3 regions of the Arthrobacter sp. 01T419 genome follow, and region 1 is predicted to be linked to each of the others. Evidence: predicted binding sites of a transcription regulator. Region 1 holds the regulator's gene; each other region holds the start of a gene.
What was found. The regulator HrcA, encoded in region 1, represses chaperone genes, less so after heat shock. The targets are predictions, from matches to a motif close to TTNGCACTCGNNNNNNNCGAGTGCNAA.
Positions count from the first base shown of each region.

Region 1 (9,431 bases):
CCTCATCTCCACCGCTCCCAACGTGGAGTACGAGGTCACGCTGGAGGACAAGCGGGTCATCCACGTCACCAACCCCAGCGAATACCCCACCGGCAAGATCTCGGAGGTCCGCGAACCGATGGTGTCCGCCACCATCCTGGCTCCCAACGAGTTTGTCGGCGCCATCATGGAACTGTGCCAGAGCCGCCGTGGAGTCATGGGCGGCATGGACTACCTGTCCGAGGACCGGGTGGAAATCCGCTACCGGCTGCCGCTGGCCGAGATCGTCTTCGACTTCTTCGACATCCTCAAGTCCAAGACCCGTGGCTACGGTTCGCTGGACTGGAAGGCCGACGGCGAGCAAGTTGCCGACCTGGTCAAGGTGGACATCATGCTCCAAGGCGAGCAGGTTGACGCCTTCAGCGCCATCACCCACAGGGACAAGGCCTACGCCTACGGCGTCATGATGACAGGCAAGCTGCGGGAGCTCATTCCCCGCCAGCAGTTCGAGGTGCCCATCCAGGCGGCCATCGGCTCGCGCATCATTGCCCGCGAAAGCATCCGTGCCATCCGCAAGGACGTCCTTGCCAAGTGCTATGGCGGTGACATCACCCGTAAGCGCAAACTTCTGGAAAAGCAGAAGGAAGGCAAGAAGCGCATGAAGATGGTGGGCCGCGTGGAAGTTCCGCAGGAAGCGTTCATCGCAGCCCTGACCACTGACGAATCCAAGGACAAGGCCAAGAAGTAATGGGGCTCTTCGCCCAACACACGTCCGGACCGGCACGTAGGGCACGGGCACACGGGGGGTCCTGTGCCTAGTGTCCTTCCCCTCGGAGACCCGGCGCCTGCGGACGGCCTCTTGCCGCCGCAGGTGCTTGACGGTGTAGAGTCACGCAAGTTCGGACTCTACGTCCACATACCCTTCTGCGCTGTGCGCTGCGGATACTGCGATTTCAACACCTACACCGCCACAGAGCTTGGAGGCGGCGCATCCCAGGACGCCTACGCATCTACGGCGATTTCGGAAGTGGAGTTCGCCGTCCGGGCCATGGATGCCTCCGGGCTGCCGCATCGCCCCCTGAGCACGGTATTCTTCGGCGGCGGCACACCGACGCTGCTGCCTGCTGAAGATCTGGCACGCATCCTGATGGCCGCCGTCGGGCACTGGGGCATCGAAGCAGGGGCCGAAGTCACCACTGAAGCCAACCCAGACTCGGTGACCCCCGAGTCGCTCCAGCTGCTGGCTGATGCCGGCTTCACGCGGGTTTCCTTCGGCATGCAGTCGGCGGTGCCGCACGTCCTCAAGGTTCTGGACCGCACCCACACGCCCAACCGGGTTCCGTTGGTGGTCCAATGGGCACGCGACGCCGGACTTGCGGTAAGCCTCGACCTCATCTACGGAACTCCCGGTGAGTCGATGGCGGATTGGCAGACTTCCCTTGAAACAGCCCTGTCCTACGAACCGGACCACATCAGCGCCTACGCACTGATCGTGGAAGAAGGCACTAAGCTGGCCGCCCAGATCCGGCGCGGTGAAGTTCCGGGAATTGACGACGACGACCACGCTGCCAAATACGAACTCGCCGATCAACTGATCAGCGCAGCCGGGCTGAATTGGTACGAGGTCAGCAACTGGTCCCGCACATCCGAGCAGGCCTGCAAACACAACCTTGCCTACTGGCGGGGAGATGACTGGTGGGGCATCGGACCCGGAGCGCATTCCCATATGGGCGGAGTCCGCTGGTGGAACGTCAAACACCCCACCGCATATGCAAACAGGCTCGGTGAAGGTGTCTCTCCTGCCGCTGGGCGCGAAACCCTCGACGCCGGAACGCGGGAAGTGGAACGCATCATGCTGGAGGCACGCCTCGGCACCGGGCTCCAGGTCGATGCCCTCGACAAGGTCGGCCGCCATGCCGTGGCGGGCCTCATCGCCGACGGCCTGGTGGAGCCTGCGGCAGCCTTCCAAGGACGGCTGGTACTGACGCTCAAGGGGCGGCTATTGGCTGATGCCGTGGTCCGCCGCATCCTCCCGGAGTAGCGAACTGACGAGGGCGGCTGCCCTGCGCGCCATCGCTATTTGATCCAGCGCAGGTTGAAACGGTAGCGGTGCGGCTGTCCGTGGTTGACGCGAATGCCGGCAGACACCGAGAAGCAGGTCACAGCGACCCAGATGGCCGTGGCCACGACCGCGAACAGGTTTCCAACCACCGGGAGCAGGACCAGGATGTTCGCGAGCACTGCGGCAATCGTTGGCGGCAAAGTGAAGTTCAGCGCCTCTTTCGATTCCTGTGCCGTGAACGGGCCACGGTCGCGGAAGATCAGGTAGATCAGGAGCGAAGGCACGCAGCCAAGGATTCCGCCAAAGTGCGCAAGGGTGGCCCACTGCCGGTCTTCGGAGGCCGTCAAGGGCAGCGCATTGGCAGGAACGCCGTGGTACTGGGACTGGCCCGAAGCGCCGTCCCGTTCGTCAGGAGCGTTGTCTGCCACAGTTTCTTCCTTCGAGTATCTATCGGTGCAGTGTTGCTGTCCCAGAATACTTGCTCGGCACGCGATCAGCGGACCAACTCCCTGACCCTAGGCCGGGGAAACTGCGCTGGAGCCGCCGTGAAAGCGAAGCGAATCTGCAAAGCGCCGTCACGGCACGGTCAGGAAATCGATCACTTCCTCCACCCGACCCAGCAGGGAGGCTTCCAGGTCCGCGTAGCTGTGGACGGCGCCGAGAAGCTTCTGCCAGCCAAGCCCGACGTCCTCGGCCGTAGTGTGTGGCCAGCCGAACGACTTCAGGATGCCGGTCTTCCAATCGGTGCCTCGGGCTATGGTGGGCCACTGCTCGATCCCCAGGACCTTGGGACGGATGGCCTGCCAGACGTCCACATAGGGATGGCCCACGATCAGGACGTTTCCTGGCGCGCCGGGCAGCGTCATGGCGTCGGCAGCGATCCGCGACTCTTTCGAATCCGGCACCAGGTGATCCACGAGGATCCCGAGCCTGCGGCCCGGGCCGGGAGAGAACTCGGCAATCGCCGCCTTGAGGTCGTCCACGCCATGCAGGGGTTCGACGACGATTCCCTCCACCCGGAGGTCATCTCCCCAGACCTTCTCCACCAGTTCTGCGTCGTGTTTGCCTTCCACCCAGATCCGGCTTGCCTTGGCGACTTGGGCACGCTGGCCGGCTACCCGGACGGATCCGGATGCTGTGCGGCTTGCTTGCCCGGCAGCCACGACGGCGGCCGCGCGTGGCGCGGGTGGCAGAAGTTTCACTGGCTGTCCGTCGAGCAGGAATCCAAAGCCGAGCCGGAATGACTTGTTCTTTCCCCGGCGATCCTCCAGCACCACGATGTGCATGCCGCCGGACTTTTCGACCCTGGTCACGGCCCCGACCCAACCGGACTGCACGTCTTCGAGAACCATCCCGCGTTCAACGGGCACCTCCGGCAGCTGCCGCTTGGCAGGGGAGGAGAGATCTTGCGGGCCCCAATTGTCGTAAGACACGGTCTTCACACCACTTTGCGCTAGGGGATCAATGACGGCCCTGGACATTCCACGGGACCGCGCGGGAATCATGTTCGCCGCGAGCGGTACCAATGCTAACAACGTGGTGGCTCATACTAGACTTGTTAGCACTTGGGCATGTTGAGTGCTAACTATTGAATATCAGGTCGCTGAGTAGGAACTGTTCAGCACTGGCGGTTGAATGGAGGTGGGCAGTGAGCGAACCACGCAAGCTTGAAGTGTTGCGCGCCATCGTGGAGGACTACGTTCACTCCCGCGAACCCGTCGGATCCAAAGCCTTGGTCGAACGGCACCATTTGGGAGTGTCGAGCGCCACCATCCGCAACGACATGGCCCTTTTGGAAGAAGAAGGACTCATCGCCGCACCGCACACTAGTGCCGGCCGCATCCCCACGGACAAAGGCTACCGCCTCTTCGTCGACCGTATCTCCCAGGTCAAACCGCTTTCGGCCGCCGAACGTCGGGCCATCCACTCGCTGCTTGAGGGACCCGACGACGTCGAGGACATCCTTGAGCGCACCGTTCGGCTCCTGTCCCAACTGACCAACCAGGTCGCCGTCGTGCAGTACCCGCACCTGAGCCGCGCCCGGGTTCGGCACATTGAGTTCGTGCTTCTGGCTCCGCGCCAGGTGCTGGTGGTACTTATCGCGGATACCGGCAAAGTGGAACAGGGCGTGGTGCACGCAGGGGCGGATGCCACTGACGATGACCTCATGGCCCTACGCGGACGTTTCCTTGGAAGCATCGCCGGCTCGCAGCTTGACCTCATGCCGCAGGTCCTGCCGTCGGTAGTTGCCCTGTGCCCGCCAACACTTCGGGGCCTTGCAGGCGTCCTTGCCCATGGTCTGGAAAGGCTGGCCGACAGGAGCCGGGACGAACGCATGGTCATGGCAGGCACGGCTAACCTGGCCCGCTCCAACGTGGATTTCCCGCTGAGCATCGGACCGGTTCTCGAAGCTCTTGAGGAACAGGTGGTCATGTTGCGCCTGCTCTCGGACATGGCGGAGGACCCCCGTGGAGTCACCGTGAGCATCGGCCGTGAGAACCCCTACGACGGTCTCTCCGAAGCATCGGTGGTGGCCACCGGCTACGGTCCAGGCAGTAGCGCCAAGATCGGCATTCTTGGACCTACCCGGATGGACTATCCCAACACCATGGCGGCCGTCCGCGCCGTCGCACGCTACCTTTCCCGTATTCTGGGCGGCTGACGGCCCCGGCCGGAACCCGTCTCGCAAGAAACGCAGTTACAACAAGGAAGAGATACCGACTTTGAGCAGCCACTATGACGTTCTGGGCGTCTCACCGGAAGCAACCGGCGAGGAGATCAAGAAGGCCTACCGCAAGCTCGCCCGTAAGCTGCATCCCGACGTGAACCCGGGGGAAGGCGCCGCCGAGGAATTCAAAGCCGTGACCCACGCCTACGAGGTCCTCTCCGATCCCCAGAAGCGCCGCGTGTATGACGCCACGGGTAACGAGAACGGTACCGACAACGGCTTCGGTGGAGGCTATGCGGGCCAGGGATTCGCGTTCCAAGACATCTTCGACACTTTCTTTGGCGGAGGTGGTGGCGGCATGCAAGGACCGGCATCACGTATGCGCCGCGGCCAAGACGCCCTGATCAGCGTCCGCATCGATTTGCGTGAGGCCGTCTTCGGAGTCAACAAGAAGCTTGAAGTGGACACTGCGGTGGTCTGTCCCACGTGCGAAGGCTCATGTTGCCGCGCCGGCACCCACCCGGAGCGCTGCGACATCTGCGGCGGTTCGGGTCAGGTCCAGCGTGCAGTCCGCTCCATCCTGGGCCAGGTCATGACGTCCGCACCGTGTGGTTCCTGTGAAGGTTTCGGAACGATCATCAAGGATCCGTGCAACGAGTGCAGCGGCCAGGGCCGCATCCGCAGCCGCCGTTCGCTGACCGTCAAAGTGCCTGGTGGTGTGGCGACCGGAACGCGCATCCAGTTGTCGTCGCAAGGCGAAGCGGGTCCTGCCGGCGGTCCTTCCGGTGATCTCTACGTGGAGATTCGGGTCAACACTGATTCCACCTACATTCGTGAGGGCGACGACCTGCACGCAACCTTGAGCGTTCCCATGACGGCCGCGGCCCTGGGTACCGAGCTTCAGCTCGATACTTTCGACGGCGCCCAGGAGATCGACGTCAAGGCCGGGACCCAGTCCGGCGAGGTCATCACCTTGCGCGGACTGGGCGTCACCCATCTCCGCGGTTATGGCCGGGGAGACCTCAAGGTGCACCTGCACGTCGAGACGCCCGGCAAGCTCGACGCCGCGCAGGAAGAGTTGCTGCGCCAACTGGCCAAATTGCGCGGCGAGCAGTTCACCGAGGGCAAGCTCGTAGCCAGCGGCGGTATGTTTGCGAAGCTGCGGGACAAGCTCGGTAACCTGTAGCGGTGAGCAACCCCGTATTTTTCACGGCCGCCGGAACGCTTGACGGGCTCGGGCCGGGCGACATCTTCGTGCTCGACGGCGCTGAGGCAAGGCACGCTATCACTGTCAAGCGTTTAGAAGTCGGTGAGGCGGTCGACATAGCCGACGGCGCCGGAAAGCGGCTTACCGGAACAGTGGCCGCGTCCAGCCAGGGAAACCTTGAAGTTCTTGCCTCCGATGTCTTGGAGGAGCACCTGCCGATGGTTCGTCTCGTTTTGGTCCAGGCCCTGGCCAAGGGCGACCGCGATGAGCTCGCCGTCGAGACGGCAACGGAGCTCGGAATCGACGCGGTGGTCCCATGGCAGGCGGAACGTTCCATTGTCCGTTGGAAGGGCGAGCGGGCCGCCAAAGCCCATGCGAAGTGGCAATCGGTGGCCACCGCAGCCGCCAAACAGGCGCGGCGCGCGTGGATTCCCGAGGTGCGTGCCGCAGTCGACGGCTCCGGTTTGGCGGCGGCCGTTGCCGCTGCTGATCTGGCGATCATCCTGCACGAGGACGCAAAACGCCCGCTGCGGGAGGTCCTGGAGTGGTGGCAGGATCAGCTTTCCGACGGGGATTCCGGAGCTGCGCGCGAAGTCCTGCTCATCGTGGGGCCGGAGGGCGGCATCTCGCCGCGCGAAGTGACCAAACTGAGCGACGTCGGTGCTGTCACCGCTCTCTTGGGGCACCACGTCCTTCGCTCATCGACGGCGGGCCCGGCCGCCGTCGTACTGGCCAGTGACATATTGGGCCGCTGGTAGGAAAGCTGCTGGCGTGGCGCAATTGCCCGCGTCGCCGAGCCCGTCGCGTAACACGAGGCGCACGTACCTGGTCAGCGGACGTTGAAGGAACGGGTATCCGTGGAGAGGTCGTTGTCGTTGGGACCCACTATGGAAACGCGCAATTCGTAGCGTCCCGCTCCGAGGCCCACAGTGAAGGTGAAAGCACCGCCTTGTCCCGGCACGGTCGAGGCGGTGGTCTGACCCGCCAGGTACGATGTCTTCTCGCCGCTTGAGTTCTCGCGGAGGATCTGCCAATGCAGTTTCTTCGACGGGTCCGTGCTGCGCCCATTGAACTTGACTGGACCGGCAGGCAGAGTCAGATCCTCCTGCGGGTCAATGATCCAGACAGGTGCCACCATAGTTGCGTCCCGGACCATCGGATCACCGAGCTTGACCTGACCGAACGCCATGTAGTCCGTGTGCCCGTCTACCAGGATGGTCACCTTGATCAGCTGTCCGGAGTCGATCAAGCCTGAACTCGCCGCAGCGGCAGTAGCGGTGTAAACGAGTTGCTGGACCGCTCGCTGCGCCATTCCGGAGTCGAGGTTGGAATTGAACGCGTCGCGGGAGATATCGACCGTGACCACGTTCTTTCCGGAAATCGACGTCGCAAGGTTGCTTGGATTTTGCCATGGCGTGAAGAAATCGTGATCCAACGGCTTCTGCGACATCATGATTCGCAGCGCGGTGGTGATCGGGTTCTCGTTGCCTGGGTTGTCACGGAATTCGCGGTACAAGAAGATATCCGTGTCGCTTCGTCCGATCCAGTACACCGGAATCTTGTTTGACGCCTGAGTTGTCTCAAGCGGCGCATTGGTAGCGGGTGCCGCCTGCAGGGCGGCGGTCGGGTTGGGGAGCGGCGTCGTCGATGCCTGTTCCGAGCGGTCGGCAACACAACCCGAAAGAAACAAGGCAGCCGTCAGCGTGGTCACAAGCATGGCGGAACGTCTCCGCATGCGTGTGTCCTGTGGAATGCCGGCTGGCCTGGTAATAGTTGGAATCCTGCTCGTGTTCGGCCCGCTGTCAGGCGGGGAGTCGTGCGCCCGCGGACCGGGCCCAGGGCATTTTTGCCCATAAATCAGCTTGTCATAGTCCCTGCCGCGCTGACCGGCTATTCGATACCCGGCCGGGCAACTGCAATGCTATTGATACGAGGTCGATGCGGAGTTGAAACAAAAGACGTTGGAATTGGCGGCCTGCGGCCCTGCCCCCGGGATGGTCTGGAACCATGCCGGACAATGGCTGGCGTAGGATTGAAAGCAATCCGAGGCCCGCGATCCTGCGCCCATCCAGCGAACGGACATCGGAGTAAATCGATGGACATCACCAAGCCGGAGGAGCACAGGCCACAAGGCCAGCACTATGACAGAATCATTGAACGGGCGGCCCAGGGCCGGCAGCGTTGACACAGGTCCGGCCGAGTTCCCGCACTCAGTCCCAGGCGCCCGCACGGAAGTTGTTGTCTTCGACAACTCTGATCAGATGGTTCAAACCCTTGGCAGCCATGACGAGGCACTGCGCTACATCGAAGCCCAGTTCCCCGGCGTCGACTTTCATGTGCGTGGCAACGAACTTTCCTTCAGCGGCCCGTCCAGCGATGTTCCCCGGATCATGCGACTCCTGGAAGAAGTCCGCGGCTTGGTCGGCAAGGGGACTGTTATCACCCCGGACGTGCTCCAGCAGCTCGTTTCCTTGTTGCGCAGCCAGTCCCTTCAGAATCCCGTGGAAGTGCTGACCCACAACATTCTTTCCAGCCGCGGACGCACCATTCGCCCCAAAACGCTGAACCAGAAGAGCTACGTTGACGCCATAGACGACAACACGGTGATCTTCGGGATCGGCCCGGCGGGCACCGGTAAGACGTACCTGGCAATGGCCAAGGCAGTGCAGGCACTCCAGCTCAAGGAAGTCAGCCGCATCATCCTCACCCGGCCCGCCGTCGAGGCGGGAGAGCGCCTCGGCTTTTTGCCGGGAACGCTGAGCGACAAGATCGATCCATATTTGCGTCCTTTGTACGACGCCTTGCACGACATGATGGACCCCGAGTCGATCCCGCGCCTCATGGCTGCCGGAACTATTGAGGTGGCGCCGCTTGCCTACATGCGCGGCCGCACGCTCAACGATGCATTCATCATCCTCGATGAGGCCCAGAACACCACTGCGGAACAGATGAAGATGTTCCTCACGCGGCTTGGTTTTGGTTCCAAGATGGTCGTCACGGGGGACATCACCCAGGTGGACTTGCCCTTCGGCGCCACGTCGGGCCTGCGTATCGTCCAGGAAATCCTCACTGGGATCGACGGCGTGAACTTTACGATGTTGGACGCTTCCGACGTGGTCAGGCACCGGCTGGTCGCGGATATTGTGTCCGCTTACAGCATTTGGGACGAAAAGCACCGGGTGCGTGCACAGCACGCGGCCGCGCACGACAAGCGGGGAGAACGCAGATGAGCATCGAGGTCAACAACGAGTCCGGAGTCCAGGTGGACGAGGCACAATTGGTGACGCTTTCGCGTTTCGTCTTTGAACGGCTCTACATCCACCCCCAGGCTGAACTTTCCATCCTCCTGGTGGACGAACCTGCCATGGAAAAGCTCCACATCGAGCTCATGGACGAGCCGGGGGCAACCGATGTCCTCTCGGTTCCCATGGATGAGCTGACGCCGGGAACACCGGGTAAGCCGACGCCGCAGGGCATGCTGGGCGACATTGCCATCTGCCCGCAAGTGGCCGAGG
Region 1 is NZ_JBFTQF010000005.1:341,153-350,583, reverse strand. Features, by position in the region: gene lepA (translation elongation factor 4) at 1-727, shown strand, start outside; gene hemW (radical SAM family heme chaperone HemW) at 791-2,020, shown strand; gene AC1DLO_RS10680 (DUF4870 domain-containing protein) at 2,056-2,469, opposite strand; gene AC1DLO_RS10675 (DUF3097 domain-containing protein) at 2,617-3,474, opposite strand; gene hrcA (heat-inducible transcriptional repressor HrcA) at 3,690-4,703, shown strand; gene dnaJ (molecular chaperone DnaJ) at 4,765-5,895, shown strand; gene AC1DLO_RS10660 (16S rRNA (uracil(1498)-N(3))-methyltransferase) at 5,898-6,674, shown strand; gene AC1DLO_RS10655 (GerMN domain-containing protein) at 6,746-7,651, opposite strand; gene AC1DLO_RS10650 (PhoH family protein) at 8,058-9,146, shown strand; gene ybeY (rRNA maturation RNase YbeY) at 9,143-9,431, shown strand, end outside.

Region 2 (6,670 bases), on a different contig from region 1:
CCGGGAGCGGCAGTTCCTTGCTGGAATGCCGTGGCGACGGCACGGGCGCGATCGTCGGCAGCCTCGTTGAGGTCGTGGCCCGCATGGCCCTTGACCCACTCAAACGTGTACTTGCGGCCGATGATGGCTTGGTCGATCTCCTTGAGCAGATCGACATTCAAGACGGGCTTTCCGTCGGCTTTTCGCCATCCCTTGCGCTTCCAGCCCGGCATCCATTTGGTGATGCAGTTGATGACGTACTGACTGTCGCAGAGGATCTTCAGCTCTTCGTGGGGAACGTGTGCCGTGGATCGGAAGAGGTCCAGCACCGCCATGAGTTCGCCCTGGTTGTTGGTTCCGTGCGGCCACCCGCCAGCCCTCCAACAAGAGTCGTTCACGTACCAGGCCCAACCAGCGGGCCCGGGATTGCCGAGGGCAGAACCATCGGCGGCAGCAATAATCGTCATGGTTTCCATCCTGCCAGACCACCCCGACACTCCAGACCTCAAAGCTCTCAGGCCCCCGCGCCCCAGTCACACCCCTCCCCCACGACGCTCGCTCACATATGGGCCCGAAACTCCAAACCCTCCTGCAGGTTTAGCGCCCAATTCCCAAACCCTCCTGCACCAGAGGTGAGCGAGCGACGGCCCAAAACCCGACAAACGTGAGCGAGCGACGGCCCCAAACCCGACAAACGTGAGCGAGCGTGTTAAACGCCGACGGCGGCCCCCACCTGAAGTGGGAACCGCCGTCGTACGTGTGGCTAGTGAGCTAGCGCGGGGGCTTAGAAGCCGCCCATGCCGCCCATGTCGTCGCCGCCACCCATGGCCGGAGCGTTCTTCTCCGGCTTGTCGGCAACAACGGCCTCGGTGGTCAGGAACAGACCAGCGATGGAGGCAGCGTTCTGGAGAGCCGAGCGGGTGACCTTTACGGGGTCGTTGACGCCGGCAGCCAGCAGGTCCTCGTAAACGCCGGTTGCAGCGTTCAGGCCGTGGCCCGACGGCAGGCCGCGGACCTTGTCGATGACAACGCCCGGCTCGAGGCCAGCGTTGTAAGCGATCTGCTTGAGCGGAGCGTCGATGGCAACGCGGACGATGTTGGCGCCCGTTGCTTCGTCGCCTTCAAGCTGCAGGTTGGCAAATGCCTTGGCACCGGCCTGGATGAGGGCAACGCCACCACCGGCGACAATGCCTTCTTCAACAGCAGCCTTCGCGTTGCGGACTGCGTCCTCAATGCGGTGCTTGCGTTCCTTGAGCTCAACTTCGGTTGCGGCACCGGCCTTGATGACTGCAACGCCGCCGGCGAGCTTGGCCAGACGTTCCTGCAGCTTCTCGCGGTCGTAGTCGGAGTCGGAGTTCTCGATCTCGGCACGGATCTGTGCAACACGACCGGCGATGGCGTCGGCGTCGCCGGCACCTTCGACGATGGTGGTCTCGTCCTTGGTGACAACAACCTTGCGGGCGTTGCCGAGCAGTTCGAGGGTTGCGTTCTCGAGGCTGAGGCCGACCTCAGAGGAGATGACCTGGCCGCCGGTGAGGATGGCGATGTCGGCGAGCTGTGCCTTGCGGCGGTCACCGAAGCCCGGAGCCTTGACGGCAACGGACTTGAAGGTGCCACGGATCTTGTTGACGATCAGGGTGGCCAGGGCCTCGCCCTCGATGTCTTCGGCGATGATCAGCAGCGGCTTGTTGGACTGCATGACCTTCTCCAGGACCGCAACGAGTTCCTTCACGTTGGAGATCTTGGAGTTGACGATCAGGATGTACGGGTCTTCGAGGACCGTTTCCTGGCGCTCTGCGTCGGTGACGAAGTAAGCGGAAATGTAACCCTTGTCGAAGCGCATGCCTTCGGTGAGCTCAAGCTCGAGGCCGAAGGTGTTGGACTCCTCGACCGTGATGACGCCTTCCTTGCCGACCTTGTCCAGGGCTTCAGCAATGAGGTTACCGATTTCGGAGTCGCCGGCGGAGATGGAAGCCGTGGCCGCGATCTCTTCCTTGGTCTCGATTTCCTTGGCGGAGGCGAGCAGCTCGCGGATGACTGCCTCAACAGCCTTCTCGATGCCGCGCTTGAGGGACAGCGGGTCGGCGCCGGCAGCTACGTTGCGCAGGCCTTCCTTGACCAGGGCCTGGGCCAGAACGGTGGCTGTGGTGGTGCCGTCGCCAGCGACGTCATCCGTCTTCTTGGCAACTTCCTTGACCAGCTCGGCGCCGATCTTCTCGAACGGGTCGTCCAGTTCGATCTCTTTGGCGATGGAAACACCATCGTTGGTGATCGTGGGGGCGCCCCACTTCTTTTCGAGGACGACGTTGCGTCCACGCGGGCCGAGGGTGACCTTGACGGCGTCGGCGAGGATGTTAAGACCCCGCTCGAGACCGCGGCGTGCCTCTTCATCAAATGCAATGATCTTGGCCATAACGGCGGTAGTCCTTTCGGGACAGTCGTTAAGAAGGTGCCTTCACTGCGGTGCCCGCGACGGACGATCCTTCACATTCGGCCTCTGTACGCCGCGTGCTCCGGACCTCACCCCAGCAAGGTTTTCTTTGTTCCCCAGGCACCGCCACTATTTCCATACGGCCGGAGCCGCGAAGAATTAGCAGTCAGCGCTTGAGAGTGCTAATCAATAATTAGCACTCACCCGAGGAGAGTGCAAGCAGGAAGAGCCGGAAACTGCTCTCCACGCCAAGGGAATTCGCTACGGGCACAAGCCCGTCACGGAGTCCGAGAGGCGGTCTCCTTGCCGCTCACCCGCGCCGTGTTGTCAGCACCGTACGTGAAGACCATGTAATTGGACGAGGTAACGTCCCCGTTGGCGTCGAATCCGATGGTTCCGGACTCACCGTCGTAGTCCGGGAGCTTGGCCCCCTTCAGCACCTCGACGCAATCCTTGTATGACGCACAGGATGTGCGTTCTTTCGACGCCGTATCACCCGACGTCGGACGGATCCCGCCGGACACGGTGGTGAGCCATGCGGCGATCGAGGCTCCGGCGTCGTCGTTCGCGGCCGCAGCGGCAAGCGCCGCGAGAGTGACGGCGTCGTACGTTTCAGCTGCGTACGTCGTGTCCTTGAGTTTGGGGTCGATCCCCGTCAGCCCGGCCTGGAACTCCACACTCGGGAAGACTCCTGGAAGAATTCCGCGCGCACCGTCGAGGCCACCGGCACCGAGCGCGGTTCCGTATTGGCGAATGGCACCGTCGCTCAAGAGCAGCTTCTTGCCACTCAGCCCCGCGTTGAGAAGCTCCGCCAGGGCGCCCTGGGCACCGTCACGGGCAACCACGACGACGGCGTCCGGCGTGCCGGACTTGATGCTCGCCGCAGCCGGAGCTGCTTTGCCGGCCGCGAATTCCACGTTGGACACGGCATCCATTCCGAGGTTGCGGGCAGCGTCCATGACCGCTCCGGAGACGCGTGTGCCGTAGTCCCCGGCTTCGTGCAGGACCGAAAGCCTTTTGGCGCCGGCATCGTGGGCCAGCTTCGCCAGGACGCTTCCTTGCGCGGCGTCGGTGGCCGAGGTGCGGAAGTAGAATCCGCCACTCCTGTAGCTGCTGAGTCCGGAGGCGGTGTTGGCCGGCGAGATAAGCGGAATCCGGGCGGGAGCCATCACATCGATAGCGGCGGGCGCATGGCTGGAATCGGTGGGCCCCACCACGACGTCGGCGTGTGCGGCAAGCAACGCCTTGGCTTGCGCCGCAGTGTCGGCAGTGAAGGCCGCTGCGCTGGCCCCTTGGCTAGCGCTGCTGCCTTCACTGACCGCCGATGCCGGAAGCAACTCGACGGGGTGGCCCTTGTATCCACCTGCGTCGTTGATTTGTTTGACAGCCAACTTGGCGGCTGCCAACTCGGACTCGTTGAGGAAGGCGGAACTACCGGCATTGTCCAGGATCACGCCGATGCGCAGGACGCCGTCGCCGCTCGCGGTAACGGAGCTGAGCCTGGCGTTGCCGATGGGGGCGGAGCATCCGGCGAGGCCCAGGGCCAAGGCTGCACACCCTGCGAATAGTGGCGCCGCCAGCGAAATTAACCGAAACCAGCGCCCTTCAAGGGGCTCTGCTTCAAAGGGCTCTGCTTCAAAGGGCTTCGCTCGAAAGGGCCGGGACAGCCTTGTTGCCGCAACACCCACTAGATAAGCCGCACGCTTTCTGCCTGCGGGCCTTTCTGGCCCTCGCCCAGTTCAAAGTCGACCCGTTGTCCTTCTTCGAGCGCACGGAAGCCATCCATCTGGATAGCGGACCAATGCACAAAGATCTCGTCACCGGACTCATCCACGGTAATGAATCCGTAGCCCTTTTCGGCGTTGAACCATTTGACGGTTCCCAAAGCCATGATCCCCACACTTTCAACTAGCAGTGGCCGGCTTCCGGGATCTCCGGGCCAGCTCACAACTACTGTAACCACAGTCACGTTGCAGTAGCGCAACCTGGGGTATGGGTGGCTGCAATGTTATTGAGGCGTAACCGAGTTCTACTTGTATCCCGGCCCCAGGATGACAACCACGGGCTGCTGGAATTCGGCACTGTCCACAAGGTTTGCGATGCCCAACAGCTTGCCGAGAGCTTCAGCGTTGCCCTTCTGGGCGGGGCCCTTGTAGAAGACCGACGATGTCTGCTGAGGCATGCCGCCCCAGTTTGCGACGGTGGACAGCGGCCAGCCGCCGCCTTGCACGACGCCGGCCACCCGGGCAGCCAGGCCGCTGGTGGTGGTGCCGTTGTAGACCGCTACTACGGCAGTCTTGTCCAACGGCGCAGTGGTGGGCGTCGGCGTGCTGGAAGGAGTGTCGCTGGGGCTCGGCTGGCCGGCGGCCGGGCTGCTCGCAGAAGCACTTGCCGACTGTGCCGGAGCGGATGCCGAGGGGCTTTGCTTGGAAGCGTCAGCGGTGACGGCAGCTTGCGGCGTCGTCGAGGAGGTGAACCCCAGCTTGGGCAGGATAAGGAACGCAACGAGGCCCACAGCCAGCGCAATCCCACCCAGGAGAAGCACCGGCCACAGGGCGGGACGGGAGGCGGAGGCGACGAGCCGGTGGACACCCTGCCGCGATGAGCTCTGCGGGACGCGGTCGAATTCATCCCGGGCAAATTTGGTCATGGTGGGGCCTTGTCCTTGCTGCTTGCTTGCTGGGGGATCAGCGTGTGCTTTACGCGTCAGAACCAAGGCGGCGCGCCGTGCGTGCCCTCTGACGTGACATACGTAGTCTACGCAATCTCTTGACCAGCATGGGATCGTGCGCCAGTGCTTCCTCGGTATCGATGAGAGCATTGAGGAGCTGGTAGTAGTGGGTCGCCGAGAGATCGAAGAGCTCCCTGACAGCTTGTTCCTTGGCCCCGGCGTACTTCCACCATTGCCTCTCCAAGGCGAGCATCTGCTGCTCACGCTCGCCCAAAGGCGAATCACTGCGGAGCCCGGTGGACAGGTCTTCCAGCACCAATCCAGTTGCTTCGGACGCCATGGGTTCCCGCGCGGGTTCTGCCACGACACACTCCTTCGACGCATTGACTGAAAATTGTCCCACCCCCATGGTAACGGGCGAATAACATCGATGTCATTTGCCTCGCCGCCTTCCCGTGGAGTCACAGCCGTCCCGCGGGATCGCTTTCCTACAAACCCCAAGTGCAGGGACAATGGCTGGGTGGTAGGCGAAGAAGCGTTGTTCCAGCTTGAATCCGAGGATCACTCCCCCGAATTCGAGGCACTTCCGGGAAAGGCCCTGGAGGATCTGATGGCCCCGGACTGGGCCGAAGCGCTTTCCGGCGTCGAGGGCGAATTGCGTTCCGTGCTGGACTTCGTGGCGGGCGAGGCTACCCGCGGCACCCACGTGCTGCCCGCGGCGTCGAACATCCTCCGCGCCTTCCGGCAGCCGCTTGCCGACGTCAAGGTGCTGATCCTGGGGCAGGACCCCTACCCGACGCCGGGACACGCCGTCGGGCTCTCTTTCGCGGTTTCCGGCCAAACCCGGCCCATCCCCCGCAGCCTTGCAAACATCTACCGGGAGATGGAATCCGATCTCGGCGTGCCGCCCCGGGTGCACGGCGATCTTTCAGCATGGACAGACCAAGGGGTACTCCTGCTGAACAGGGTGCTGAGCGTCGCGGCCGGCGCCGCCGGCTCACACCGCGGCAAAGGCTGGGAGGCCATCACGACGGCGGCAGTCACCGCCGTCGCCCGTCGCCGCACAGCTGCCGGGCAGCAGAGTCCGCTCGTAGCGATCCTGTGGGGCAAGGACGCCGAAGCGGTGCAGCCTTTGCTTGAAGGTGCCCCTGCGATCACCTCCGCGCACCCCAGTCCCTTGTCCGCATCGCGGGGTTTCTTCGGCTCGCGCCCGTTCAGCCGGGCCAACGCCCTGCTCCGTATGCAAGGCGCAGGTCCCGTAATCTGGGAGCTTCCACCGATCCCTTCTGCCTACCAGGCGTAGATCCTCGGGGCGCTGGCAACTCCCCTGACTTCAACGGAAAGCCACTCACCCTTTGCGGAGTCAAGGTGTCCTGCACACGGCAGCTCAACGGTCCCGTTCGCCGTCGGGAAATTCACGGTTCCGGACCAGAAAGGTGCCGAACCGTTGTTGGCGTAGCTGCTGTAGCAGAGGACCGTGTAGTTTCCTGGTGGGAAACCGATGGGTGTCATCCGAATCCGGTATTCGTTGGGCGGTCCGGCCGGAGTTCCGCGGGAGATCGCTGCTGAGCTGACCGTGGTTGTCCCGC
Region 2 is NZ_JBFTQF010000006.1:125,206-131,875, reverse strand. Features, by position in the region: gene AC1DLO_RS11935 (RNase H family protein) at 1-446, opposite strand, end outside; gene groL (chaperonin GroEL) at 764-2,392, opposite strand; gene AC1DLO_RS11925 (ABC transporter substrate-binding protein) at 2,689-3,957, opposite strand; gene AC1DLO_RS11920 (cold-shock protein) at 4,098-4,301, opposite strand; gene AC1DLO_RS11915 (LytR C-terminal domain-containing protein) at 4,440-5,060, opposite strand; gene AC1DLO_RS11910 (DUF3263 domain-containing protein) at 5,110-5,445, opposite strand; gene AC1DLO_RS11905 (uracil-DNA glycosylase) at 5,602-6,384, shown strand; gene AC1DLO_RS11900 (Ig-like domain-containing protein) at 6,372-6,670, opposite strand, start outside.
Region 2: groL (chaperonin GroEL) is a predicted target of HrcA. The motif match lies at 2,604-2,630, and genes of this name have one in related genera.

Region 3 (12,839 bases), on a different contig from region 1:
GAACACTGAGGGCTGCTCCGAGCCTCAAGAGCGACGCGTTCGTCGGCTCCATCCGGTACTACGACGCACAGGTTGACGACGCCAGGCTGGTCGTCAACCTCGTCCGCACCGCGGCACACTACGGAGCGCATGCCGTGAACAGGATGCGCGTTGTGTCGTTCATGCGCGAGGGTGAACGTGTGGTGGGTGCGAAGGTGGAAAACCAGGAAGACGGCAGCATCATTGAGGTCCGCGCCAAGCAAGTGCTCAACGCCACCGGCGTCTGGACCGACGAGACCCAGGCAATGGTCACGGATCGCGGCCAGCTCAAGGTCCGTGCTTCCAAGGGCATCCACCTCGTGGTCCCTCGCGACCGCTTCCAGTCCACGGTGGGATTGATCCTGAGGACCGAGAAATCCGTGTTGTTCGTCATTCCCTGGGGGCGGCATTGGATCATCGGCACAACGGACACCGACTGGAAGTTGGACAAGGCCCACCCCGCCGCGTCCAGCAAGGACATCGACTACGTCCTTGAGCACGTCAACCGAGTCTTGAAACGGCCCCTGACCCGGGAGGACGTTGAAGGCGTTTACGCCGGACTCCGTCCGCTGCTGGCAGGGGAGAGCGACTCCACAGCCAAGCTCTCACGCGAACATGTCGTGGCACACCCCGTTCCAGGCCTGGTAGTGGTTGCTGGCGGCAAGTTCACCACGTACCGGGTCATGGCGAAGGACGCCGTAGACGAAGCGACCCGCGCCATGGACGAGCGCGTACCCGCGAGTTGCACTGAAACCATCCCGCTCCTGGGCGCCGAGGGATTCAAAGCCGCGTGGAACCGCCGGGGGAGAACCGCGGATGAGGCCGGAGTCCACGTCGCCAGGGTGGAACATCTGCTCAACCGCTATGGCTCCATGGCCCCGGAAGTCTTGGCCATCATCAAAGACAATCCGGCCATGGCTGAGCCGCTCCCTGGCGCGGACGACTATCTTTCGGCAGAGGTTGTCTATGCAGCGACCCATGAGGGCGCTCGTCATGTCCACGATGTGCTGACCCGGCGCACCCGGATATCGATCGAGTCGTGGGACAGAGGTGTTTCCGCGGTCCCGGTTGTCGCTAAGCTGATGGGAGAAATTCTTGGCTGGAGCGACGCGCAGCGGGAAAGCGAAATCAAGCACTACCTGGCCCGGGTGGAAGCTGAACGGCTCAGCCAACAGCAGCCCGACGACGAATCGGCTGATGCTGCGCGCATGGGCGTCGATGACATCGTTCCCCTGCGCTGAGCGCCCTGGGTTGGCTGGGCACACTGGAGGGAAACGACTTGGCGGAACCACTGGACCCGTATGATGCCGAACTGACGACGCCGGAGACCGTCATCCTGGAGATGGAAGCGGTCGACAAGACAGACGCCGCGGGCCAGCTCGCGGAACGGCTCTATGCGGCCGGGCGTGTCACGGACCTCGAAGGCTTCCTCGAACACGTCAACTCGCGCGAACACCAACTCGCCACGGGGCTCCCAGGCGGCATCGGGTTGCCGCACGCCCGCAGTGAGTTTGTTTCGCGGGTCTCCATCGCCGTCGGGGTTACCAAGTTCGGGCACTCCCTGGACTTCGGCGCCAGCGACGGACCCGCCACCCTGGTTCTGCTCATCGCCACACCGGCTAGTTCGTTCTCGGACCACTTGGAAGTCCTTGCCACTTTGGCGCGGTCACTCTCCAAGGAATCGTTCCGGGAGTCCCTCCGGCGCGCCCACGATCCGGAAGTCATCGCCGAACTGATCAACTCCAGCCTGGTGTTCTTCGACCACTAGAGATTGGGGCAGGCCCTTTCGTGTCGCGTTCCGCGCCACGTAGGGACCCTGCTGCCCCACTCTTGGGCTCGTTTAGCTGTTCTACAGCTTGACGAAGTACGGTTAAGGGGTGTTGAAAACCGCTCTGAAGCCCCGCTGGATCGCAGGACTTGTCTTCGCGCTCCTGCTCTCCGGGGTGTTCGTGCTGCTCAGCCAGTGGCAGTTCGGCAGATCCACTCAGAGTGATGCGCCAGTTGATCCCTCGGCGGAGCAAGTCAAGCCGCTTACCGGTGTCCTGCAGCCGGGAACCTTCTTTCCTGGTTCCGTATCGGACCAGATGGTCAGTGCGAAAGGCAGCTACGACCCCGCCAAGCAAGTCCTTGTGGAAGGTCGCCTGCTCGCTGGGCAAAAGGGATACTGGGTAGTCACCGCGTTTGCGGTTGACGGTGCTCCCGTTCTCCACGGCGTTGGCGCTTCGCCGAAGACCTGGATTCCCGTAGCACGCGGTTGGGTCCCCGATCCCGCCCAAGCCAGCCCGCCGCCGTCGGGCACTATTGAACTGACCGGGCGGCTTCTGCCGTCCGAGGCGCCAGTGCCAAACGTCGACGCCGGAGCGGACCGCGCGTCCGCGGTTTCGGTCGCGGAACTCATCAACACGTGGGAAATTTCAAGCTACCCGGGCTTCGTCGCCGCGACGTCGGAAGTGTCCGCAGGCAAGGCCCTCGCTCTTCCGGAGCAGCTGAAGCCCCTCAATATCCCGGCCCAGCCACCTACCCAGCAGATCAACTGGCTCAACCTCTTTTACTCCGTGGAATGGGTGGTTTTTGCGGGCTTCGCCCTCTACATCTGGTGGCGAATGGTGGCCGATGACTACCGGCGAACCCTCGAAGAGGAAGAGCCCGACGACGAATTCCCGTCAGACGATTTGCCAGCAATTACCAAGCCAGAACAGGTATAGCCATGATTGAGCCCAAACCGGCCATCCAACCCGAACAGTCCGGAGAGTCCGGCGCGAAGCCGACCCCGGCAAAGAAGCGCCGCTTTGGCGGAACCACGGCCCAGATCCGCTCCGCACTGAAGTTCTACAAGGTCATGGCCTACCTCACCGGCACCATGCTCCTGCTCCTGTGCGCCGAGCTCGTGGCACGCTATGTGTTCGGTGTATACCTCTTTGCCGGCGGCACCAACGCGGCCACCGGGCAGCCCTTCGGTTTCGGCTTCGCTGACGCCGAGTCGAAGGCGGTTCTTGGCGGCGTCAACGTCTCCGTGACGGTGCTGATCGTCCACGGCTGGATGTACGTGGTTTACCTCATCTCGGACTTCCGTTTGTGGTCGCTCATGCGCTGGCAGTTCACGAAGCTCATCCTGCTTGCCTTGGGCGGGGTTGTCCCGCTGATGTCCTTCATTGTGGAGAAGAAGTTCCACTCGGAGGTAGAAGCCGAACTAGCCGCCAATCCGCAGGCATCCAAGCGTTACTGACGGGCCCGCCCCGGCGGGCATTGTGAGATCGCTAACGTCGGGACGGTTTGTGGGCTGATTCCCGGCTTCACGACAGGCTTCAAGGTGCACCGGGGCATCCCGGCAAAGTAGGCTGTTACGGTGACTACTCCCACCGCACCCTTCAGTTCTGAAGCTCAGACTTCCCAGAAGCCGGTGCTGGTTGTTGACTACGGTGCCCAGTACGCGCAGCTGATTGCCCGCCGCGTCCGTGAAGCGAATGTGTACTCGGAGATTGTTCCGCACACTTTCACCACCGAGCAGCTTCTGGCCAAGAACCCGGCAGCGATCATTCTTTCCGGCGGTCCTTCAAGCGTTTATGCCGAGGGTGCCCCGAGGGTTGGCGCAGACCTTTTCGAGGCCGGCGTGCCGGTCTTGGGTATTTGCTACGGCTTCCAGGCCATGGCCAACGCGCTCGGCGGCAAGGTCGCACAGACCGGGTTGCGCGAGTACGGCGCCACCGAAGCCACCACGGTTGGCGAAGCCCGCTCCATCCTTGCAGGCACCCCTGACTCGCAGAACACCTGGATGAGCCATGGAGACTCCGTGCATGTTGCCCCGGCAGGCTTCGAAGTCCTGGCGACCACCGCCGGTGCACCTGTAGCCGCTTTCGCGAACGAGGAAAAGCACCTCTACGGCGTGCAGTGGCACCCCGAGGTCAAGCACTCGGCACACGGCCAGCAGGTTCTGGAGAACTTCTTGTTCGACGGAGCCGGCCTGAAGCCCAACTGGACCACCGGCAACATCCTCGAAGAGCAGGTTGATCGAATCCGCCGGCAGGTCGGTGATTCCAAGGTCATCTGCGGCCTCTCCGGAGGCGTCGACTCGGCCGTTGCCGCAGCCCTTGTGCAGCGCGCCGTGGGTGACCAGCTCACCTGCGTGTTCGTGGACCATGGTTTGCTGCGCGAAGGCGAAGCCGAACAGGTCGAGCGTGACTTCGTTGCTGCAACCGGCGTGAAACTCTATGTGGCAAATGAGCAGGAGCGTTTCCTGTCCGCCCTGGCCGGAGTCAGCGATCCCGAAACCAAGCGCAAGATCATCGGCCGCGAGTTCATTCGTGCGTTCGAGGAAGCAGAGCGGGCCATCATTGCCGAGGCCGCGTCCGAAGGCGAGAGCATCAAATTCCTCGTCCAGGGCACCCTGTACCCGGACGTCGTCGAATCCGGCGGAGGCGAAGGTGCTGCGAACATCAAGAGCCATCACAACGTGGGAGGCTTGCCCGAGGACCTGCAGTTCGAGCTCGTTGAGCCGCTCCGCGCCCTGTTCAAGGACGAGGTTCGCGCCGTGGGTGCGCAGCTGGGCCTGCCGCAGGAAATCGTTGGACGCCAGCCGTTCCCTGGTCCGGGCCTCGGTATCCGCATTGTCGGAGAAGTGAACAAGGAACGTTTGGACCTGCTGCGCAAGGCAGACGCCATCGCGCGTGCCGAGCTCACGGCGGCCGGTCTCGACAACGACGTCTGGCAGATGCCGGTGGTGCTGCTCGCCGATGTCCGCAGCGTCGGCGTGCAAGGTGACGGACGTACCTATGGGCACCCGATCGTATTGCGTCCCGTTTCTTCCGAGGACGCTATGACTGCTGACTGGTCGAGGCTCCCTTACGACCTCCTCGCTAGGATCTCCAACAGGATCACGAACGAGGTAGATGGAGTCAACCGCGTGGTACTGGACGTCACCAGCAAGCCACCGGGAACCATCGAGTGGGAATAGCGTTCTAGGTGACCGGTCTCTTTCCAGAGGCCGGTCACCTTGCATTTCCCCTGAAATCAGGGGTAATTTGCCTTTCCACCAGTGTTGCGGTGCGGACTGCAGGTCGATTCCCGCTACCCTCGAAAGTATGCCGATTTGGTCCAAGTCGTCTCGAGCTAGAACAGAAAAGAAGGCAGCGGTGTCAGTAGGTCAAAGCCACGAAGAGAGCTCTGCAGAGCTCCGGAAATGGCTGTCGGGGCTCAAACCTGTGACTGGCGCGGACACTATGCTGCGCTTCGTCAAGACGCCGGAAGGTTCGATCGACCTTAGTAACGGCCACCCTTCAGGCCTCGCGCAGCTCCTCGCCGGACGCCGAACCCGTCTTTCTACCCTGATCCGGGATCGCCAGCAATATCTTGTTGCCGCGCGTGCAGCCAGGAACCTTCGCTCGAAGATCTTCGAATTGGGCAACGACCGGGGGATCGACGCCGGGTATCTGTCCTGCGGAACTGTCGTCTGGACATCCGCCGTCGGAGGAAAACCCCAGCGCGTTTCCGCTCCCGTCATGTTGGCAGCCATTTCGCTCACAGCGCGGCCCGGCGAGGATGACTACGAACTGCAACTCACGGAACAAGCGGGCATCAACCCTGCGTTGGTCCGGCACTTGAAGACCGTCCATGGAATTGTGTTCGACGTCAATGCGGTGAGCCGAATGGCCTACAACACCGCGCGCCTCGATCCCCAACCAGTCCTTGACCGTCTTGCGACGCTGGTGCAGCCGATCCCAGGTGCCGAAGTAACCCCCAATCTCCTCATAACAACCTTGGCGGATTTGTCCGGGAATCTGGACGACCCCTGGATCAACGAAAACAGCAGCGTCGTCGCATCCTTGTTCGAAGCTGCCAACGGCGGGAACGTTGAACCTGAACCGATCAAGTCCGGGCGGTTCCCGAACCTCGACGAGCGCGAGCCTGCCGAGGAGTCGCTGCTCCTTGATGCGGATGCTGACCAGCAGTACGTCGTGGATGCAGTCCGGGCAGGCGATTCGCTCGTGGTAAGCACCCCGCCAGGCAGCGGCCAGACCCAAACTGCAATCAATGCCATCGGCGCGCTTGTCAACGAGGGCAAATCAGTGCTCGTGGTGGGCGACCGGCGTGCGAGCCTCAACGGGCTCGCCAGCAATTTTGAAGCCCTTGGCCTTGAGTCGATGCTGTTCAGGCCGGGCAATGGTGCCACGGCCCAGCAGCTCAAGGGACAGCTGGTCAGCGCGATCATACGCAACGAGAAGTCACTGGAACCTCAACTTGCGAATCTTCACAAGACCCTGACTGAGCACCGTCATGCCCTCATGGACCATGTCGCGTCATTGCACAATGTTCGCCAGCGCTGGGGGTGCTCGCCCTATCAGGCAATGCAGTCGCTCGCGGAGCTGACCTCCATCCAGCCTGCCCCCGCCACTACCGTGCGCTTGAAGCGCAGCGTGTTGGACAATATCAAAGACCGGGCCGAGCTGGCTGGACGACTGCGCCGCGCTGCCGAACTTGGCAGTTTCAGCCGGGCGTCGACGTCGAGCCCCTGGTACGGTGCGCGCTTGGTCACGCGCAAGGAGACGGAAGAAGCCCAGCAACTGGCTGGCGCCGCCGCGGAGCACCTCCCCAAACTGCGGGAACGGATGAACCAGGTTGCAGAGCACTCCGAAATCCGCCTCGGGGCGAACTTCGCCGAATGGGGCGCGCAACTTGAGCTGTTGATGGCGGTGCGGGAGAGCCTGGACAAATTCACCCCGGATATCTTCGACCGGCCGGTCCACGATCTGATTTCGGCTACCGCCACCTCCGCATGGCGTCGCGAGCGGGGCCTCGAAATGCCGTCGATGCAGCGCTCCCGTTTGCGAAGAGTGGCCAAAGAATACGTCCGGCCCGGTGTCCACATTGCGGATCTGCACAGTTCCTTGGCACTCGTTCAGGAGCAGCGGGCCCTTTGGGCTGAGTACGCCACCACGCAGCGTCATCCTGCCGTGCCATCCGGGCTCGCGGATTTGGGCGCTACGTACCGGGAATTGGACCGGGAGCTCCGTCGTCTGGGCGATTGCCTCAAACACACGGCCGACGGCGGCGACCTTCACGCGACCCGCTACGAAGTTCTCATGGCGCGCCTTGAGCGTCTTGTCGCGGATACGGGAACTCTGGAGACCCTGCCGGAGCGTACGCTTTTGGTCGAGAACATGCGTGAGCACGGACTCGGCGAACTCCTCGCGGATTTGGCAGGTCGGGAAGTCCCTGCCGAATCCGTTGGCGCGGAACTGGAGCTGGCTTGGTGGCAGTCTGCCCTGGAAGCCATGATCAGCGGTGACGACTACCTTGCCATGTCCGACGGCGATTCCCTCCGCCGTCTCGAAGCCGAGTACCGCCTGGCGGATCACGCGCACATTGCCAGCGGTGCAGCCAGGCTGAGGTGGACGCTTGCCGAAATGTGGCGGGCCGGAATCGCGGAACATCCCCGCCAGGCAGAGCTCCTGCGGAATCTGATCAAGGACGGCCGGGTTACCCTCTCGGCGCTCAGCGCCCAGGCTCCGGCTCTGGTTTCCCGGCTGGTGCCTGTGTGGTCCATCAGCCCATACCTGCTGACCGGGCTGTTGCCTGCCGAACAGAAGTTCGACGCAGTGGTGATTCTTGATGCCGAGAGCACGTCTTTGCAGGCTGTGCTGCCGGCCATCGCCCGGGCCGAACAAGTGATTGCCTTTGGCGACGCGAAGATTGCCAACGCCCGCACATTTAGCGTGGCCGTGGAGCCTCCCCTGGCAGGCGTCACGAGCCAGGACACGGTTGACAGTGCCTTCAGTGCATTGGCCCGCGTCTTGCCGACTTGGCAACTGAATTGGGTGTACCGCGCTGTTGATGAAGATCTGGTCCTGCAACTGAGCAAGAATTACTACGATGGTGGCCTGCGTCGACTGCCGGATGGCCAATCCGTCACCGGTCTCGACCGTTCGGTTGTGGTTGAGTACATCCCGGACGGTACCGGACTGCCAGGTTCGGATCACGAAGGCGTGGAATCGGTTGCAGCAGAAGTGAACCGTGTGGTGGATCTGGTTTTTGAACACGCCAGGCTTCGGCCCCGTACCTCGCTCGCTGTGGTGACCGCAAGCCTGCGCCATGCTGCAAGGATCGGCGAAGCCATTAGGCTCCAGCTGCCCAACTATCCTCTGTTGTCCGGTTTCTTCAACGCAGGTGCAGAGTCCTTCCGCGTGGTGGATCTGGAGCGTGCCCAAGGATTGGTTCGCGACCACATCATCTTTTCCCTCGGCTTCGGGCGCACTCCACATGGCCGCGCGCTGCACAGTTTCGGCCCCCTGTCCGCCGAAGGCGGCCGTAACAAGTTTGCCTTGGCAATGACCCGCTCGCGCAGATCCTTGCACGTCCTGAGTTGCTTCCGTCCTGAGGACCTGGATCTGGACCGATTGGCTCATGGAGCGGTTGATTTCCATGAACTCCTTGATCGCGAACTCTCGGGCAATTCGGATCTGGGGACACCGGCAACCAGGGCGGCGGCCAGCGAGCAGGCGCTCGGTGAGGATCCGCTGGTAGCGGATCTGGGCGAGCGGCTCCGTGCTCGTGGAGCCCGCGTGTGGCATCACTACGACGGAGCGCTGGACATCGCCGCGGCGGCCGATCCCGTGCACACCATCGGCCGTGATGACACCGAAATGCCCACCCCGGTGGCCATTGAATCGGATGGCACGGAACGATACCGCCGCATGAGCGTTAGGGAGCGTAGCAGGCTCCGGCCCCAGCTCCTGGAACGCCTCGGCTGGCGTTACATGTCTTTGTGGACCATCGAAGTATTCACGGACCCCTCGTCTTGTGCGGACCGCATCGGTTCCTATCTTGGACTCGAAAAGCCCGTTGCGCCCTCCTTTGGCGCCGTCGAGCATGGATTCCTGGACATGGATGTTGAACAATTGGAACTGGATCGTCAGCCGGAGCCGGGCACACAGGCAGGGCCGGGCACACAGGCAGGACGGGGTAGTCAGGCGGAGCCGGGTCAGGCCGAACTTGGCGGTACGCAAGGTCCAGGCCTGGGACCAGCTATCCAGTAAGGAAGCGCAATGGCGGAGAGAAAGAGCACAAAAGCCAAATACCCCGCGGACAGTGATGCAGTAGAGGCTGCCACCGAGCTGGATAACACGGAGTTGGACAAGCAGGAGAAAACAGAATTGAAGCCCGCACCGGAGCACAAGCCTGTGGGAGAAGGCATTTTGCCCAAGAAGGCCTCCGAGGATGATCCGCGCCGCTGGGGTGACGAGCCCGGCTACGATCACGACGCCTGGCTGAAGGAGCAAAGGCCTCCACACTGGGGCTGAACATTCCACGATGATCCGGGCTATCCGGCATGGGTTTCGGATTGCCTGTTGCCTGATGGATTGACCAAGATAAAGAACAACTTTCCGCGGGTGGAAGCTCCGGCGAGGATTTCGGCTTGCTGCGGATTCGCGGCGACAACTACGAGGCCGTCGGACTCGTTCGTACCGAGCCACTGGCTCGCCCTGCCTCCTTGTGCGGACGTCCACAAAACGGGGACGGCTGCAGCCAGGAGTTCGGATTTCTTGCCGGGTCCTTCAAGTCCATCAGCTGCCGTGAGCACAACGTTGACCAACTGGCCCGGCGAAACAAGCTGAATTGAAGCGGAGTCGGCCATGCGCAGTGGAACGGCTGCTGTTGCGGGCCCGGCGCCGGTCAGCAAACCCGGGCCCAGGAATTGGGCGTCTGTGGGAACCTGCCCTTTCTGAAGGGGCGAGGCAAGCTGCTTTCCCCTGTGTCCAGTGCCAGAGGTGAGCGCTCCGGCGGGAGCTCCGCCGGGAAGGACTTCGAGAGGTTTGAGGTCGGAATCTGCCAAGGTGGACCCGGCCGGAAGGTCCCGGGCCGCGGCGAGGACCGTCACCCGCTGTTCGGAGGCAGGAGTCAGCTGGTGGACCGCGATCCCGGCGGCCACGCACAGCAGGAGTGCCACCACGAGGCGGCGGTTGCGGTTCAGCCAGCTGCCGAACCTGCGATGGTTGGAATACCTCCGGTGACTGCCGGGGCGGCGGGCAGGGCCCAGTGGAAGAGCCGGAACACCGCGAGGGCGGTCCTTGGTGACCGGCGCGAGGCGGCTATTGCCCGGAATCGAAGAAGGCACCGTTGAACTGGGGCTTTGGGATACAAACGGGGTTGCTGGCATGCTGCCACGCTAACCCGGCCAGTAATCCGGAGACAGGGCCTTATTGAGCTATGTGGAAAAGCGGATCAGGCGGAAATGCGGTAACCGGGTGGAAGAACCGCGGTCAGCTGGCGGCAGCCGCGGGAACCGACGCTGGAGCCGGGGATGCAGCTGGCGCGGCAGGAGCAGCCGAAACGGTGCTTCCCTTGGAGTCCCGGGAGTCCGTGCGGTAGAAGCCCGATCCCTTGAACACGACGCCCACGCTGTTGAATTTCTTGCGCAAGGATCCCTGGCATTCGGGGCAGTCAGACAGGGAACTGTCCGTGAAGGCCTGAACGATGTCAAAGGCATGGCCGCAGTCTTTGCAGGCATAGGCATATGTGGGCACTTGTGATCCTCCTCCGGGACGAACTACAGGTCCTGCACTGCGAAGGTGATTGTTCCATCCATTAGCAGTCCCAGGGCCTGAGTGCCAATTCTATCATCCGACGTCGGGGTCTCCACCAGGGAATGTGGCGGAGGGAACAAACTGCCCAGAAGCCCGGTTCGGCCAGCCCGGTTCAGCCAGCTCGGGCTAGTCCGAGCAGGCGGAGAGGGGTAAGGGCTTCTGCGACGGGTTTATCGAACGGTTCGGCAGGGATGGTGCCTGCGGGCAGGACTTCATCGTCATAAACGACGGCGACAGTCGGGGGCCGCTGGCCGTCTGCATCCAGTTTGTCGAGGAGCCGGTCGTAGTAGCCGCCGCCCTGGCCAATGCGGTTGCCGCCCTCGTCGACGGCAGTAGCCGGAAGGAAGATTCCGGTCGCATCCTTGACGACGTCGCTGTCGAATCGTTCGCCTACGGGCTCATCGATGGGGGCATACCTTGAGCGAACAAATGTCGTCTCCGGTGTCCAAAACACCCAGCTGAGGCGTCGCCCCGGTTCACAGACCGGAAGCAGAATCCTGTGCCCAGCCGCATGCAGTGCTTCAAGCAACGGCATCGTCGGCGGTTCGGCAGCCACTCCTACGTAGGCCGCGAAGGTCGCCGGTTTCCCGTGGGAAACAGCATCCGCCCAAGAGAGGCCGCGGTGGGCAATCCCGGTTCCGGCGTCGGCACGCTGTTGCACCGTCCGGGCGAGGCGGCGGTTGCGGTTCTCCCGACGGATCTCGTCTTTCAAAGTCACTTTTGCTCCAGTTCTCGCGTCTGTCCGGCGCCTCGGATCCGTAAGGATCGGCATGATCCCATTCATCGAACAGTGTCCCTTTTTGCCCATTGTCCAGCCACTTCCGTTAGATTAGTCCGGTGACTTCCAATAACTGCGCCGTCCGTAAGGCCGTAATCCCTGTTGCCGGGCTCGGCACAAGGTTTCTACCTGCGACAAAAGCCATGCCCAAGGAGATGCTCCCGGTAGTCGACAAGCCGGCCATCCAATATGTTGTCGAAGAAGCCGTGAGCGTGGGCCTCAATGACGTCCTCATGATCACGGGCCGCAACAAGCGCGCGTTGGAGGACCACTTCGACCGTGTGCCGGCCTTGGAAGCGACCCTGGAGGCCAAGGGAGACACCACCAAGCTGGATTCGGTGCAGGCTACCAGCAACCTCGGTGACATTCACTACGTCCGCCAGGGCGACCCCAAAGGCTTGGGCCATGCGGTTCTGCGTGCCAAGCAGCACGTTGGGTACGAACCTTTCGCTGTCCTCCTAGGCGACGACCTCATTGATGCGCGGGACACTCTCCTCAGCGACATGATCGAGGTCCAGCACAAGACCGGTGGATCCGTCGTAGCCCTCATTGAGGTCGAGCCGTCCCAGATCAGCGCCTATGGCTGTGCGGACATCGAGGACATCGGTGAAGATGGCTACGTTCGCATCAAGCAACTTGTGGAAAAGCCTTCTGTCGAGGAAGCTCCGTCCAACTTGGCCGTGATTGGTCGCTACGTGCTTCACCCCTCGGTATTCGACGTTCTCGAGCAAACCGAGCCCGGCCGTGGAGGAGAGATCCAACTGACGGACGCCCTCCAGGTCCTGGCGGCGGGGGAGGGCGAAGGCAGCGGTGTCTACGGAGTTGTCTTCCGCGGCCGTCGGTACGATACCGGAGACAAGCTCAGCTACCTCAAAGCCTGTGTCCAGCTTGCGTGCGACAGTGAAGACCTCGGGCCCGGCCTGCGTGCATGGCTGCCCGGCTTTGCCGCCGGTCTCAGCAAGTAGCTCCTTATGTGGGGATCGGCCATTTGGCCGGTGACACTTGAATGTGGCGACCTCATTTTGCGTCCGATTCGCTACCGGGACAAGAAGGAATGGACCGAGGTCCGCTCACGCAATAGCGACTGGCTGGCCCCCTGGGAAGCTTCCAACCCGGCACCCGGCGGCCATCTGCCAAACTATCGGCAGATGGTGGCTTCCCTCAACCTCCAGGCGCGGCAGGGGAGTGCCCTTCCATTTGTGATCACGGAACGCATTCCCGGGTTTCAAGAGCCAAGGATTGTTGGCCAGCTGACGGTTTCCTCCATTGTTTGGGGATCGGCGATGACGGCCACCCTTGGCTACTGGGTAGATCAGGCGCGGGCAGGCCACGGGATTGCTCCCACTGCGGTTGCCTTGGCGACCGACCATTGCTTCGTGACTCTCGGCTTGCACCGGATGGAGATCAACATCAGGCCCGAAAACGGTCCAAGCTTGCGGGTTGTTGAGAAGCTTGGATTCCGTGAC
Region 3 is NZ_JBFTQF010000002.1:3,392-16,230, reverse strand. Features, by position in the region: gene AC1DLO_RS03685 (glycerol-3-phosphate dehydrogenase/oxidase) at 1-1,259, shown strand, start outside; gene AC1DLO_RS03680 (PTS sugar transporter subunit IIA) at 1,298-1,786, shown strand; gene AC1DLO_RS03675 (SURF1 family protein) at 1,896-2,723, shown strand; gene AC1DLO_RS03670 (DUF3817 domain-containing protein) at 2,726-3,244, shown strand; gene guaA (glutamine-hydrolyzing GMP synthase) at 3,365-4,969, shown strand; gene AC1DLO_RS03660 (AAA family ATPase) at 5,097-9,047, shown strand; gene AC1DLO_RS03655 (hypothetical protein) at 9,057-9,311, shown strand; gene cpaB (Flp pilus assembly protein CpaB) at 9,332-10,168, opposite strand; gene AC1DLO_RS03645 (FmdB family zinc ribbon protein) at 10,272-10,535, opposite strand; gene AC1DLO_RS03640 (5-formyltetrahydrofolate cyclo-ligase) at 10,708-11,313, opposite strand; gene galU (UTP--glucose-1-phosphate uridylyltransferase GalU) at 11,433-12,338, shown strand; gene AC1DLO_RS03630 (GNAT family N-acetyltransferase) at 12,345-12,839, shown strand, end outside.
Region 3: AC1DLO_RS03645 (FmdB family zinc ribbon protein) is a predicted target of HrcA. The motif match lies at 10,597-10,623, and genes of this name have one in related genera.